Egicoccus sp. AB-alg2: one gene and its partner. Each later gene encodes a partner of the first gene's protein in a complex. Links are inferred from orthologs where the notes say so. Each region holds a gene or a part of one and is shown on either strand. Other genes may lie near its edges.

Region 1 (7,649 bases):
GAAGATGATGACGGTCGGGCGACGCAACGCGGTCCGGACGAGGGTGTCGACGAGGTTGGCGTAGGCGGCTGCGGGGTCGGGTCGGTCGGCAGGGCGGGTCGAGGTGACCTGGCCGCGCAGCCCGACGAGGTTGAAGCCGAGGGTGGCGGACACCTCGGTGGCGTTGCGGGCGACGTCGGCGTCGGTGTCGAGCAGCGCAGCGGAAAGGGCGCGGGCGACGTCGTTGGGGGTCTGCGCGGGCATCAGGTCGATGGTGACGACCGCGGATTCCGTGAGGTCGGCCGCGAGGCGTTGCAGCACGCTGGTCTTGCCGTAGCGGCGGGGTCCGAGCAGCGCGGTGGGCGAGCGGGCCGTGGCCCGTTCGGTGAGGTCGACGAGCAGGTCGTCGCGGCCGCGCACGAGCTCGGGCGGCAGCGGGCCGGTGTAGTCGAACGGGGAGAGCTCCACGCCACGCTCCGGGTATCACGCGAAAGTACCGAAAAGGTATGATCGGAGCATACCTTTGTGGGTCCCGGGGCGCGGCATCTGCGTCTTCGGCCGCGACCGAACCCCTGACGTCCCCGTCCTGGTCCCGCGGGCGGGGGGGGCGTGGACTCGAAGGAGCGACCGTGACCGATGTGGAGGACCGGCTCGAGGGCGCCATCCGTGCACTGCTCGCTGCCCGGGCCGACGGCGCGAGCATCTGCCCGTCCGAGGCGGCTCGCCGGGTGGGCGAGGACGACTGGCGCCAGTTGATGGGGCCCGCCCGACTGGCCGCTGCGCGGCTCGCCGCCGCCGGTGAGGTGGACGTCACGCAGGGTGGGGTCGTGGTCGACGCGGCGCAGGCGCGAGGGCCGATCCGCATCCGGCGCAGGGTGTCTGCTCCCGGCCCCTGACGTCCCCCGCCGCACCGGGAAGCCATTCCGGCACGCCCGCTTCACCACCTGACGGGCACGGCGCATGCAACGATGGCGACGTCGCGATGTGGGGGACGACGACCGATGGCTGGCGCGCCGAGCGACTTCCACCCGCGGTTCGATCGCGACCACACCTCGAACCCGCTCGATCCCTGGGGCCGATGGATCCTCCGCTGGTTCGGCGCGACGCTGACCGTCAGCATCCTGGCCATCGTGCTGATTCTCGCCGCCGACCCGGACTGGCCCGTCGGCTCGATCCTGCTCTTCGCGTTCCCGATCACCCTCCTGGTCGGCGGGCTGACGCTCTTCGCCTCCGGCGCGCGATGGCTGTTGTCGAGATTCGCGCCACCGCAACTGCAGGGCGCCCTCGTACCGGTCATCGGTGTCGGCGTGCTCGCAGGCCTCGTCCCGCTGTGGCTGTTCTTCTTCGGCGGCTCACTGCCCGACCTCACCGCAACCGGCCTTCGTGACTCGGTCGCGACGACCGTCCCGGCCGGGATCGGTGGGGGCGTGGCCAGCTACCTCGCCGAACGTCAGGTGTCGGCCCGCGGCCGGCGCTGGTGGCTGACCACCCTCGTCGCTGGGGTGGGCGCCGGACTCGTGAGCGTCTGGGTGTGGTTCGGCTGAACGGAAGCGGTCACGGCACACCCCACCAGCCGCGCTCTGCCGGACGCCGTGCCGTTCCCCGCTCAGCCGCCGTCGCGGCCGCGTCGCCACGCGGCGACCACGGCATCGACGTCCAGCACGCCGATCGACGTCGACGGTCCGCTGGTCACGGTCGCGTTCACGCGGCGGATACGCGCGTTCAGTGCCTCGACGATGGTGCGCACCTGCGCCTCGGAGCGGGCCTCGGTGACGCGCTGCATGGCTTCGTCGCGTTCGTGGCGGATGGCCAGCGCGGGCGGTAGCGCGGCGATGCGCTCACGCTCGAGCTTCTTCTTGATCCACCAGTTCTCGTCGCGTGGCGCGTGCAGGTCGGCGATCGGGCGGCCGGCACCGGGCAGGCCCTCGAACTCGCCGCGTTCCTGCGCCTCGCGGATCTGCCGCTCGATCCACGACTCCCAACTCATGCCGGAGGGCTTGCGTTCGGTCACGGTGTCCCCATTCGCCGTCGGCGATCCCCTGGCAGGGTGGCACGCGACGGAGCGACCGCGAAACGCGACGAGGAGCAGCCCATGGCCAGCAAGCGGCTCGACCGACCAGGACGCGGCGACGGGCGGCTGATCGCCGGGGTCTGCTCGGGGATCGCGCAGCACTACGGCTTCAGCACCGGGCTCGTCCGTCTGCTGTTCGTGATCTTCGCGATCACGGGTGCCAGCGAGCTCGCCTACCTGGTGCTGTGGCTGGTGATGCCCAAGCGACGTTGAGCCCCGTGGCTCAGCGGCGCTCGACCCGGTCGACCAGCTTCCACGCCGCCGGGACGGCCGCGGCCGCCGCGAGCAGCTTGACCGCGTCCCCGAACAGGAACGGGACGACGCCGGTGGCGACGGCCTCCGTGGCGGACAGACCGAGCACCAGCGCGAGCCCGGCGGCGCCGAAGGCCCAGATCAGCAGGTTGCCGACCGCCATGGCGCCGATCACCTGCAGCGGCGTGCGCGAGCCCAGCCGGCGGACCATCGCGCCGACGACCGCGGCCGCGACGACGAAGCCGACGATGTAGCCCAGCGTGTGGGGGCCGGCGGCCGTGAACCACGGGACGCCGGCGGCACCGACCGCGAGGTAGAGCAGGGCGCCGGCCGCGGCGCGCGTGCGGCCCAGCACGATCGCACCCACCAGGACGGCGAAGGTCTGGCCCGTCACCGGCACCGGGTTCCCGGGCAGGTAGAAGAAGAGCTGTGCCGACACGGCGATCGCGACGGCGAAGCCGACCGACAGCACGACGTCGCGGACGCGCTCGCCGGGCAGCACGTCGGTCAGGACACGATGGTGCGGATAGGCGGCGCTGGACACGAGGACACCTCACGGGGGACGACCGGTCGGCGCGGAATCTAGGCGCCCGCCGGCGGTCGCCGATAGTCGGGTGTCATCACGGGGTGTCCCTCGGGCGGCGTTCACCCCGCCCAGCGCACACGTGCCGGCCGGGCGAACCAGGCGCCGACCAGCACGACCAGCACGACCACGAGCAGTGCCACCCGCACCGAGGTCGCGTCGGCGACGGCGCCGTTGACGGCCGCCGCCAGCGGACGGGTGCCCAGGAAGGCCACCGACCACAGCGCCATGACCCGTCCCCGCAGCTCCTCGGGGACGCGCTGCTGGATGAGCGTGGTGAGCGCCGTCAGCGAGAAGGTCATTGCCCGCGCCGGCGACCACGAGGCAGCTCAGCGCCACCCAGGCCGTGCCGCTCCAGGCCAGGGCCGCGAACCCGGCGGCGAGCAGCAGCAGGCCCGTCGTGCCCAGCCGCGGCAGCCCGAGCACGCGCCGGGCGCGGCCGAGTACGACGAAGCCGATGGCCGCGCCGACGCCGAACGACGACGCCAGTGCGCCCACCAGCCGCTCGCCGGCGCCCAGCTCGTCCGCCAGCGACGGCGTCAGGGTGATGACGGGGTCGGTGCCGATGCCGACGGTCGCTGCACCGGCCAGCAGTGCCAACAGCACGGAGTCGGCCCGCACGTGGCGCAGGCCTCCGCGGACCGAGGTGTCGCGGGGCCGTGTGCGGGCGACCTCGCGGATCCGCACCGCGACGATGACGATGGCGAAGAGCAGGTTGCTCGCGGCGGCGATCGCGAACGCCGCCGCAGGGTGCGCCGCGGTCACCAGCACCGCGCCCAGGGCTGGGCCCGACGCGCGGGCGATCGTGAAGGGCACCGAGTTGAGCGCGACGGCGCTGGGCAGCTCCGCCCGCCGGACGAGCGAGGGGATCAGCGCCTGCATCGCCGGCCCGCCGATGGAGAACCCGATGCCGACGACGAAGGCCGCGACGATGACGGCGGCGGCGCCGGCGGTGCCCTCCAGCCCGACGACCAGGATGTACACGGCCAGGCCACCCGAGCCCGACGCGGCGACGAGCCGGCCGGCGACCAGTTGCCGGCGGCGGTCGCCGCGGTCGGCGTGCGCGCCGCTGAGCGGCGTGAGCAGGAACTGGGGCGCGAACTGGGCGATGCTGACGGCGCCGACCAGCGTTGCCGACCGGGTCAGCTGGAACACCACGATCGCCGCGGCGATGTTGTGGATCCAGATGCCCATGGTCGACAGGAGCTTGCCGGCGAAGAACGGGCCGAACACCGGATCGAGCAGGAGCCGGGCCGGACCACGCGCAGGCTCGGGCACGGTGTCGCTGGCGACACGTTCGCTCGCCGCCGTGGAGCGCTCGAGGCCGTGGGGGGTACCGGAGGACATGAGAGGTGTGTAGCAGCCACGGGTCCGGCCACGGTGTGCCGGCGTTGGCTGGCCGGACGGGCCACGGGCCGGGGAGGGAGTGGAGCGGGTGAAGGGAATCGAACCCTCATCGCCAGTTTGGAAGACTGGAGCTCTGGCCATTGAGCTACACCCGCGGATGCGGGCGGCAGGGTAGCGAACGACACTTGCGCGCACCTTCGCGACCTTCGCCCCGGTCGGCGGGAGGCACTGTGGCCCTGCTCGCCCCGTAGCCGCCGCCTAGCGTCGGCAACGAGCACCCGCACGTCCCCGCACCGAGGTAGCCACCACATGACCACCATCGCCGAACGGCTGCGCATCGTCCCCGAGTTCCGCCCCGACGAGTACGACCGGGTGACGGAGATCCTGTCCGGGAAGCTCGACCGCCGCCTGAAGCGCTGGAACCCGGAGCAGGTCGAGCTCGAGATCTCGGTGAAGGGACGTGACAGCGACCAGCAGCGGGTCGCGCTCGAGTGCTGGGTCAGCGGGCTGCCGAAGCTGGTCGCGACCTCCAGCCAGCGCAAGCTCGACGACGCCGTCGCCGAGGTGCGTGACGACCTGTTCACCCAGATCGACAAGCACGTGACGAAGAAGGAGGCCTCGCGTCGTCGCTGACGCGAGGCCCGCTGGTCGGGGTGGCCGGATTCGAACCGACGGCCTCCGGCACCCAAAGCCGGCGCGCTAGCCAAGCTGCGCCACACCCCGTGGCGGGCGGGAGCCTATCGCCCCCCGGGGCGCCCTCGCGCGCCAGCCGTCCGCGCGGGCGGGCCCGCGGAATGGACAGGCCGCGGTGGAGATGGAACGATCCCGGTCCCGACCGGTCGCGGCCGGCGTGCCCGCCTGCCACGGCGCGACGCCTCCTCCCTGAGGTGCCGCCGGTCCTCGCACCACCTCGCCGTCGGGTCCATGCCGCGTCCCCGGACCGTGCGACCGGCGCCGCTCGTGCCCGAGCGTCGCGGTGACGCCGGCCCAGAAGCAGACGAAAGCCACCCAACGTGAAGACGTCCGTCGAGACCCTCGACCCCGTCAAGGTCAAGCTGACCGTCGAGGTCGAGCCCAAGCGTGTGAAGCAGGCGTTCGACCGCGCCGCCCGCGAGCTGGCCAAGCAGGTCAACCTCCCCGGGTTCCGTCCCGGCAAGGCTCCGCGCCGGCTCCTCGAGCAGCGCTTCGGCCAGGGCGTGATCGCCCAGACCGCCATGGAGGACGCGCTGTCCGACTACTACGTCGAGGCACTGCGCGCCGAGGAGATCGACGCGGTCGCCCAGCCGGAGGTCGACGTCCAGAACTTCGACGAGGCCGAGGGCTGCACCTTCACGGCCACCGTCGAGGTGCGTCCGAGCTTCGACCCGCCGGAGCACGAGGGCATCAGCGTCACCTTCCCGGAGTGGGACGTCGACGACGACGACGTGGACGCCCAGCTCGAGCAGCTGCGCGAGCGCTTCGCGGAGGTCGACGAGGTCGAGCGCGCCGCCGCCGACGGTGACATGGTCACCCTCGACCTGCGGGTCGAGGTGGAGGGCACCGAGCTCGAGTCCGCGCGGGTCGAGGACGCGCTGTACGAGATCGGCTCGCAGGGCGTGACGCCCAAGCTCGACGAGGAGCTCGTCGGCAAGCGCGCCGGCGAGGAGTTCTCCTACGAGGACGCGCTGCCCGAGGAGTACCCCGAGCACGGCGGCGAGCAGGCCAGCTTCTTCGTCACCGTGAAGGACGTGCGCGAGAAGACCCTGCCGGAGCTCGACGACGACTTCGCCCAGACGGCGTCGGGCTTCGACACCCTCGACGAACTGAAGCGCGACCTACGCAACTCGTTGCTGCGCCGCAAGGTCGAGCAGGCCCAGCACGACCTGCGTGGTCGCATCCTCGAGGCCTACCTCGCCCGGGTCGACCTCCCGCTGCCGCCCTCGATGGTCGAGGCCGACAAGCAGGGCCGCATCCACCAGCTCGAGCACCAGGCCGAGCGCTTCGGCATCGAGATGGACCAGCTGTTCCAGATGGAGGGCACCTCGCGCGAGGAGTTCGAGACCAACGCGCAGCAGCAGGCCGAGGAGACGGTCAAGGCGCAACTGGTCCTCGACGCGCTCTCCAGCCGGCTCGAGCTCGACCTGCAGCCCGGCGACATCGACGAGGAGATCGTCCGCCACGCGCAGGCCAACGGCGTCTCCCCGCAGCAGATCGCGCAGATCATCCAGCAGCAGGGCACGCTGCCGGCGCTGGTCGGCGACATCATGCGCCGCAAGACGATCGACACGATCGTCGCCTCCGCCCAGGTCGACGGCGGCCCGTCCGACGAGGTGCTCGTCGAACTCGGCCTGCTGGACGACCCGGACGCCGCGGAGGCGACGGAGCCCGCCGAGGCGACGGACGCCGCGACGGACGAGCCGGTCGCGGCCCGCGAGGACGCCGACACCGAGGACTGAGCACGCCGGACCGCCCGTCACCGGCGGTTCCGAGCGCACGAGAACGGGCGCCCGCCGAGGATGGCGGGCGCCCGTCGTCGCGCGAGGGGGGCGGTCAGCCCTGGTCGTCGGCCGCGTCGTCACCCGTCGCGTCGTCACCGGCGGCATCGTCGCCGGCCGTGTCGTCACCCGTCGCGTCGTCGCCGGTCGCGCCGTCGCCGGTCGCGCCGTCGCCGGTCGCGCCGTCGCCGGTCGCGCCGTCGCCGGTCGCGCCCTCCTCGCCGCCGAGGCCCTCCTCGGGGGCCATGGGCTCGGGCGACGGCGGCTCGCTGTCGGGGTCGATCCCGGCTCCGGTCACGAGCAGGTCGGCGACCTCCTCGTCGAAGGCCTCGCTCGGTGCGGCGTAGTTGAACAGCGCGATGGTGCCCTGGCCGTCGTCGGCGAGCACGAGGTCGAGCGTGAACGCGGGCTGCTCCTCGACCTCGACGGACTCGAAGCGCAGCCGCTGGGCGCGCTCGGCGCCGCCGACCTCGACCTCTTCGTCGATCGTCGGCTCGATCTCCGGGTCGACCTCCTGGAACTGGGTGCGCTGCAGCTCGAGCAACTCGTCGAAGTCGATCTGCTGCTCCTCCTCCAGTCCGGAGGCGTCGACGGCCTGCGCGGCCAGCTGCTGGCTCTGGTCCTCGTCGGAGGTCGCGACGACGATGCCCTGCAGCAGGCCGAACTCGTCGACCGACCAGCCGTCGGGTACCGGCAGGACGACGCCCTGGCCGCGGAACTCGCCGTCGGTGATGAACTCCTCGGCGTCCGGGAGCTCGGGCTCGCCGGGAGCCTCCGCCGGGTCGTCGGTCGTCGGCTCGTCCGTCGTCTCGGGCGCGGCGCCGGGATCGGTCTCGTCGGCAGCGCCGCCGCAGGCGGCGAGCAGGACCGCCACGGCAGCCGCGGCGGTGGTGTTTCGGAGTCGCACGGGTGCTCCTGGGCATGGGAAGGTGGCCCCCGACGG
Region 2 (6,258 bases), on another replicon or contig:
ACGAGCCCCCGGCCGTGTGGGTGCAGGTCGCGACGATGGCGGTCTACGGCGAGGGGGGCGAGATCGTCTGTGACGAGTCCGTGCCGCCGCCGCCCGACGGCCCGCGCCAGATGGTCGGCGTGGCGACGGCCTGGGAAGCGGCATTCGCCGACGCGGTTCGCGACAGGAACGGGCGGGACGTCCTCTTGCGGTGCGGCGTCGTGATCGGGCCGGGTGACCCGGCCACCGCGCACCTGGCCTGGCTGGCGAGGCTGGGCGTCGGCGGCCGCATCGGCAGCGGCCGGCAGTGGGTGTCCTGGATCGCGCTGGACGACCTGCTGAGCGTCGTGGTGCGCGCCATGGACGAGCCCGCAATGGCAGGGACCTACCACGTCACCTCGCCGCAGCCCGTCCGGAACGCCGCGCTGATGGCCGGCGTCCGTCGGGTGGTCGGGCGCCGCTGGGGCCTGCCCATCCCGGCGTTCGGCGTGCATGTCGGGACGTGGCTGCTCGGGAGCGACGCCGCCCTGCCGTTGACCGGCCGTCGTGGGCATCCGGGCCGGCTGCTGGACGAGCGCTACCGCTTCACCACCCCCGACCTCGACGCCGCGCTCGCCACGGCGCTGGCGTCATGACCTGGGCCGCCCACGGCCATCCTTCGGAGGAACCGGCGTTCAGTCGTCGGCGAGACGCAGCGCCTCGGCGTCGATCTCACCGTCGATCAGCCGGGACAGCGCCACCTGACGCTGGGTCGTGATCGCCTGCCGGCCGCCGACGATGGCGCCCTCGGAAACCTGGTCGCGCAGCAATTCGACGTGGCTGGCCCGCAGCTCCGGCTCGATCGGGATCAGCAGTCCGCCGAGGTGGGCGGCCAGCGAGATCGCGGGGATCGTGTGCTCCGGGTGCTCGGTCGAGGCGATGATCGCCGGCAGGGGGCGGGGCAGTGGCACGCCGGGGAAGGTGGCGAGTTCGGCAGCGGCCTCCGCCGCGTCGCTCGCCGTGACGCGGCGCACGGTGACCCCCTCGACGGCCAGGTCGAGCACGAGGTCCATCCCGGCCGCCTCCCGGTCCGCGACCACGATCACCTCGCGGATCTCCGGATGCGCCCGCAGCAGACGCAGCGCCGGGCCAGCGTCGTCGGACTCGGTCACGAAGGTCAGCGGTGCGTCCAACGCGACCGCGGCGGTGGCGGCCACGGCGGCGACCGGCGTGCCGCGTGACGGCGCGTCGATCGGCGCGACGAAGAGGCGGCGCGGCGGCTCCGTCCGCTCGCGCAGCACCTCGACGACGCGGTCCTCGACGTCCTCGACGGAGCGCAACTCGTCCACTTCCACGGCCCACGCGCCACGCAGCGTGGCGAGGCAGGCCGAGGGGACCGCTCCCACGGCGACCGCCGTCCCGGCCACGGCCAGCACCCGATCGAGCGCGCGACCGTCGGGCCCCACGGTGCAGTCGTCGTCGACGAGGAGGTAGGGCGCCGACAGGTGGCCGGCCAGGGTCGCGGCCGCGACGCGGTGCTCGAGGTCGGCGTCGTAGGGCGCGATCACGGTGGTCAGCGCCGACCGTGGCGTGGGGTGCGTCGCGAACGCGACCGACGCCGCCGTGCTGCGTCCGTCGTTGCCGCTCGCCCGCGGCAGGCGAGGATGCAGGTGCACCAGGCCGTCGAGATCCCCGTCGCTGACCTCCTGGCAGGCCGCGGCCCGAGGGCTCATGATGCGACAGGTGTTGTCGTCATCGAACTCCGGGTGCCAGCAGTCCTCGCCCTCGTCACAGAGGTGATCCAGCCCGGCGATGTGCCCGAGTTCGTGCCGGACGACGCGAGCGAGCTGCTCGGGGCGCAGCCGGTCGCACAGCCCGAGGTCGACCTCACCGATGTGACGGGCGACCAGGCCGTCGCGCACGACCGCCTCCCCGGGCCACAGGTGCGCCCGTGCCAGGTACCGGCCACCGCACGAGCGGCGGTCCATGAAGATGCGGTTGACGTTGTCGCGCCGCCGCTCGTCGATCCCGGCGTCGACGACGCGGGTGATCGTTGCCCCGAACCGTGACCCCGGCGTGTCGTTCCACACCTCGACGGCCTCGAGGAGCTCCTGCTCGCCGAAGCGCTCCACGACCTCGCGTTCGACGACGAACTCCAGGGGGACCGTCGCGCTCGGCAGGACCCACAGACCGACCGAGCCGTCGGCCGCCACGAACGGGAACGTCGCGAACCGCGCGTCGCGGGCCGGCGGCGGCGGGGTCCACCGCTCGGCCGAGGCATAGGAGGCGACGGGCTCGCGCGGCCCGCCGGCGAGCGGGGTCGCCACCACGAAGGCGAGGTGCGCCAGGGCGAAGCCCAGCACCAAGGTGGCCGACAGCAGGCGGCGTGACCGCGACCGACGGTCGCGGCGGTGCGGCTCGAGCGGCAAGGGAGCGGACATGCGACCGGCAGGCTACGAAGCGGCGGGCACGGCGGAGGGCCGCGCCGGTGGCGCGGCCCTCCGCGAGGCTGCTTCGGGCGTCAGCCGCCCGGGAGTCCGTCAGCCCTCGGCGCCGGCGTCGTCGCCCATGGTGTCGTCGCCCATGGTGTCGTCGCCCATGCCGTCGTCGGTCATGCCGTCATCCAGGAGCGGGTCCTCCTGGGCGGGGTCCAGGCCCTCGCCGTCCTCGACCTGGCACGCGACGGCGCCGAACGCCAAGGCAGAGGCGCTGGCAGCGATGGTCAGCTTGTGCATCAGGGTGCGCTTCATCGGTTGGTCTCTCCTGTGGGGATGAGGTCGCTGAAGTTGGCGTCCGAACATGGAACACGAACCCCGTTACCGTCGACCCCGGCGTTCCGGCCGGGTTCTGCGGCGAAGGGCGGGTGGCCGGGCGGCCGTTTCTGGTGCAGGAGCCGGGAACTCCGGGCATTTCGCCGCATGCTGGCACCCGGGGCCTGGCCCGCGCTAGCGTCACCGCCGGCGTCCGGGCGCGGCAGCGGCTGCGACCGGGGCGCCGCCCCGTGAGCCGGGGCAGACGGCGCGTGGGTTGACACCCCGCGCGCACGGCCGGTACCGTCGTGGCCTCGCCGGGAGGTCTCATCCCGGCGTGCGTCCGGGCGCTGTTCGCGCCGCCTCCGCTGGAACGCGCGAGAACGTGCTGCCCCGGACCGAGTCACCACGAGCGGAACGCCCGGCCCCGTGGGCCGGACCGTCCGCCACGGCGACGGCGCACGAACCTGGCCCGCGAACGCCTCAGGCGTCTCGGTGCGGCCGACCCGCACGGGCGTCACGCCACCACCGATCCATCCCCGAACGACGACCGCGGCGAGCGTTCGCGCCCGCCACCCGGTGCGCCGCGCGCGAGCGACCGCGCCCGGCCACGGAACGGAGAACCCCAGGCATGCCCACCATTCAGCAGCTGGTGCGCAAGGGCCGCACGTCCAAGGCGAAGAAGAACAAGACGCTGGCGCTCAAGGGATCGCCGCAGCGTCGTGGCGTCTGCACGCGCGTCTACACCACCACCCCGAAGAAGCCGAACTCGGCGCTGCGCAAGGTCTGCCGTGTGCGCCTGACCTCGGGCATCGAGGTCACGGCCTACATCCCGGGCGAAGGGCACAACCTGCAGGAGCACTCGATGGTGCTCGTGCGTGGCGGTCGTGTGAAGGACCTGCCGGGTGTCCGTTACAAGGTCATCCGCGGCACGCTCGATGCCGCGCCGGTGCGCGACCGCAAGCAGTCGCGTTCCCGCTACGGCGTGAAGAAGGAGGGCTGACATGCCGCGCAAGGGTTCCCCCGGGCGTCGCAAGCTCACGCCGGACCCCAAGTACGGGTCCGTCCTGGTCACCCAGCTGATCAACCGCGTGATGCGCGACGGCAAGCGCTCGGTCGCCGAGCGCATCGTCTACGACGCGCTCGCGAACATCGGCAACCGCACCCAGGGCGGCGACCCGATCTCCGTGCTCAAGCGGGCGATCGAGAACGTCAAGCCCCAGCTCGAGGTCAAGTCCCGCCGCGTCGGTGGCGCCACCTACCAGGTGCCGATCGAGGTGCGTCCCGCCCGTTCCACGACGCTGGCCCTGCGCTGGGTCGTCGGCTACGCCCGCATCCGCCGCGAGCACTCGATGTCCGAGCGCCTCGCGGGCGAACTCCTCGACGCCTCCAACGGGATCGGCGCGGCCGTGAAGCGGCGCGAGGACACCCACAAGATGGCCGAGGCCAACCGCGCCTTCGCCCACTACCGGTGGTGAGCCTGACGGCTCACCGCGTCCCGAGCAGGGGACGACACCGCTGGTGAAGCGACGCGGGCCGACGGCAGGCCCGTCACCAGGCCCGCCCGGCACACCAGACCAGACGCGCAAGAAGACACCGCACGCGTAACCGCCGTCCCTCGGGGCCACCCGGGGGACGGCGTCCCACGAGACGCAGCGACCCCCACGAGATCAGGAAGCGACGACGATGGCCGTCAAGCGCACCGTGAAGCTGGAGCAGCTTCGCAACATCGGCATCATGGCCCACATCGATGCCGGCAAGACCACCACGACCGAGCGCATCCTCTTCTACACCGGCAAGTCCTACAAGATCGGTGAGGTGCACGACGGCGCCGCCACCATGGACTGGATGGTGCAGGAGCAGGAGCGCGGCATCACCATCACGTCGGCCGCCACCACCTGCAAGTGGGGCGACACGACGATCAACATCATCGACACGCCCGGCCACGTGGACTTCACCGTCGAGGTGGAGCGCTCCCTGCGTGTGCTCGACGGTGCCGTGACCGTCTTCGACGGTGTCGCGGGCGTCGAGCCGCAGTCCGAGACCGTGTGGCGGCAGGCCGACAAGTACGGTGTTCCGCGCATCTGCTTCGTGAACAAGCTCGACCGCACCGGTGCGTCCTTCGAGTTCTCGTTCAACTCGATCCGTGAGCGACTGACCCCCGACGCCGTCCGCGCGCAGCTGCCGATCGGCCTCGAGGACCAGCTCGAGGGTGTCGTGGACCTCGTGGAGATGCGCGGCATCGTCTGGAAGGGCGACGACCTCGGCGCCTCCTTCGAGCACATCGAGGTGCCGGCCGAGCTCAAGGACGAGGCCGAGACCTACCGTGCCGAGCTCATGGAGAAGGTCGCGGAGACCGACGAGGAGCTCCTCGAGGCCTACCTCGACAACGGCGAGCTGACCGTCGAGCAGCTCAAGGCCGGGCTGCGCAAGGCCACCATCGCCAACCAGATCGTGCCGGTGTTCTGCGGCTCGGCGTTCAAGAACAAGGGCGTGCAGACCCTGCTCGACGCCGTCGTGGACTACCTGCCCTCGCCGCTGGACGTGCCCGCCATCCGCGGTACCGACCCGAAGACCGGCGAGGAGATCACCCGGATCCCGGGCGACGACCAGCCGTTCGCGGCCCTGGCCTTCAAGGTCATGACCGACCCCTACGTCGGCACGCTGACCTTCGCCCGGGTGTACTCCGGCACGCTCCAGGCCGGCTCGCACGTCGTCAACGTCACCAAGGGCTCCAAGCAGCGCGTCGGCCGCATCCTGCAGATGCACGCCAACCACCGCGAGGAGAACGCCGCCTGCATGACCGGTGACATCGTCGCGCTGGTGGGTCTGAAGGACACCACCACCGGTGACACGATCACCACGCAGGAGTCGCAGGTCCTGCTCGAGTCGATGGAGTTCCCCGACCCGGTCATCGAGATCGCGGTCGAGCCCAAGACCAAGACCGACCAGGAGAAGCTCTCCACGGCGCTGCAGAAGCTCGCCGAGGAGGACCCGACCTTCCGCGTCAAGACCGACGAGGAGACCGGGCAGACCCTGATCGGCGGTATGGGTGAGCTCCACCTGGAGATCATCGTCGACCGACTGCTGCGCGAGTTCAAGGTCGAGGCCAACGTCGGTCGCCCGCAGGTCGCCTACCGCGAGGCCGTGAAGAAGAAGGTCGAGAAGGTCGACCTCAAGTACGCACGCCAGACCGGTGGTCGCGGCCAGTACGGCCACGTCGTCATCGACGTCGAGCCCCTGAGCCCGGAGCTCAAGGAGCAGCTCGGCCTCGACGAGGACGACCACTACTTCTTCGAGAACAAGACCGTCGGTGGTTCCATCCCCAAGGAGTACGTCCCCTCGGTGGACGCGGGCATCAAGGAGGCCATGGGCTCCGGCATCCTCGCCGGCTACCCGCTGGTCGACGTCAAGGTGACCCTCGTCGACGGCAGCTACCACGACGTCGACTCCTCGGAGATGGCCTTCAAGATCGCCGGTTCCATGGCGATCAAGGAAGCCGCCCGCAAGGCCGGCATCCAGCTGCTCGAGCCGGTCATGGACGTCGAGG

Evidence for each region.
Region 2: the proteins of tig (region 1) and rpsG are in contact, whole or in part, in a crystal structure (PDB 3GTY), measured with the Thermotoga maritima proteins. The link is inferred for Egicoccus sp. AB-alg2 from one-to-one orthologs. Residues at the interface, in WP_004081061.1 of Thermotoga maritima: Glu122, Val124, Val129, Leu130, Tyr133, Glu188, Gly259, Ile262, Tyr263, Glu266, Ser270, Glu273, Gln274, Glu277, Arg308, Gln311, Ile312, Ser315, Tyr316, Glu325, Arg329, Arg336, Leu363, Phe366, Trp367, Arg373, Leu377, Arg381, Leu384, Glu387; in WP_004081843.1 of Thermotoga maritima: Lys34, Lys52, Lys55, Glu59, Arg62, Gln63, Glu66, Asn67, Lys69, Val71, Arg95, Ala109, Lys110, Lys111, Gly112, Arg113, Pro114, Glu117, Glu121, Ile124, Ala125, Tyr127, Asn128, Asn129, Thr130, Gly131, Lys135, Asp139, Arg142, Met143.

What each region holds. Positions count from the first base shown.
Region 1 is NZ_JBGUAX010000005.1:405,377-413,025, reverse strand. The notes cover bases 4,604-7,456. They hold tig (trigger factor), read left to right. Parts: upstream 4,604-5,245; coding sequence 5,246-6,667; downstream 6,668-7,456. Other genes in these bases: ACERM0_RS11720 (hypothetical protein), read right to left, coding at 6,762-7,456; ACERM0_RS11735 (HPF/RaiA family ribosome-associated protein), read left to right, coding at 4,604-4,865. Outside these bases: ACERM0_RS11775 (AAA family ATPase), read right to left, coding at 1-447; ACERM0_RS11770 (DUF3253 domain-containing protein), read left to right, coding at 609-875; ACERM0_RS11765 (hypothetical protein), read left to right, coding at 981-1,523; ACERM0_RS11760 (DUF1992 domain-containing protein), read right to left, coding at 1,586-1,990; ACERM0_RS11755 (PspC domain-containing protein), read left to right, coding at 2,072-2,263; ACERM0_RS11750 (biotin transporter BioY), read right to left, coding at 2,274-2,846; ACERM0_RS11745 (MFS transporter), read right to left, coding at 2,856-4,232; more of ACERM0_RS11735, read left to right, coding at 4,542-4,603; more of ACERM0_RS11720, read right to left, coding at 7,457-7,613. UniProt on the Bacillus subtilis protein: Involved in protein export. Acts as a chaperone by maintaining the newly synthesized protein in an open conformation. Functions as a peptidyl-prolyl cis-trans isomerase.
Region 2 is NZ_JBGUAX010000020.1:24,242-30,499, forward strand. Bases 2,504-5,449 are described here. They hold rpsG (30S ribosomal protein S7), read left to right. Parts: upstream 2,504-3,712; coding sequence 3,713-4,186; downstream 4,187-5,449. Other genes in these bases: ACERM0_RS22590 (hypothetical protein), read right to left, coding at 2,504-2,708; rpsL (30S ribosomal protein S12), read left to right, coding at 3,340-3,711; fusA (elongation factor G), read left to right, coding at 4,395-5,449. Outside these bases: ACERM0_RS22580 (epimerase), read left to right, coding at 1-614; ACERM0_RS22585 (hypothetical protein), read right to left, coding at 654-2,399; more of ACERM0_RS22590, read right to left, coding at 2,499-2,503; more of fusA, read left to right, coding at 5,450-6,258.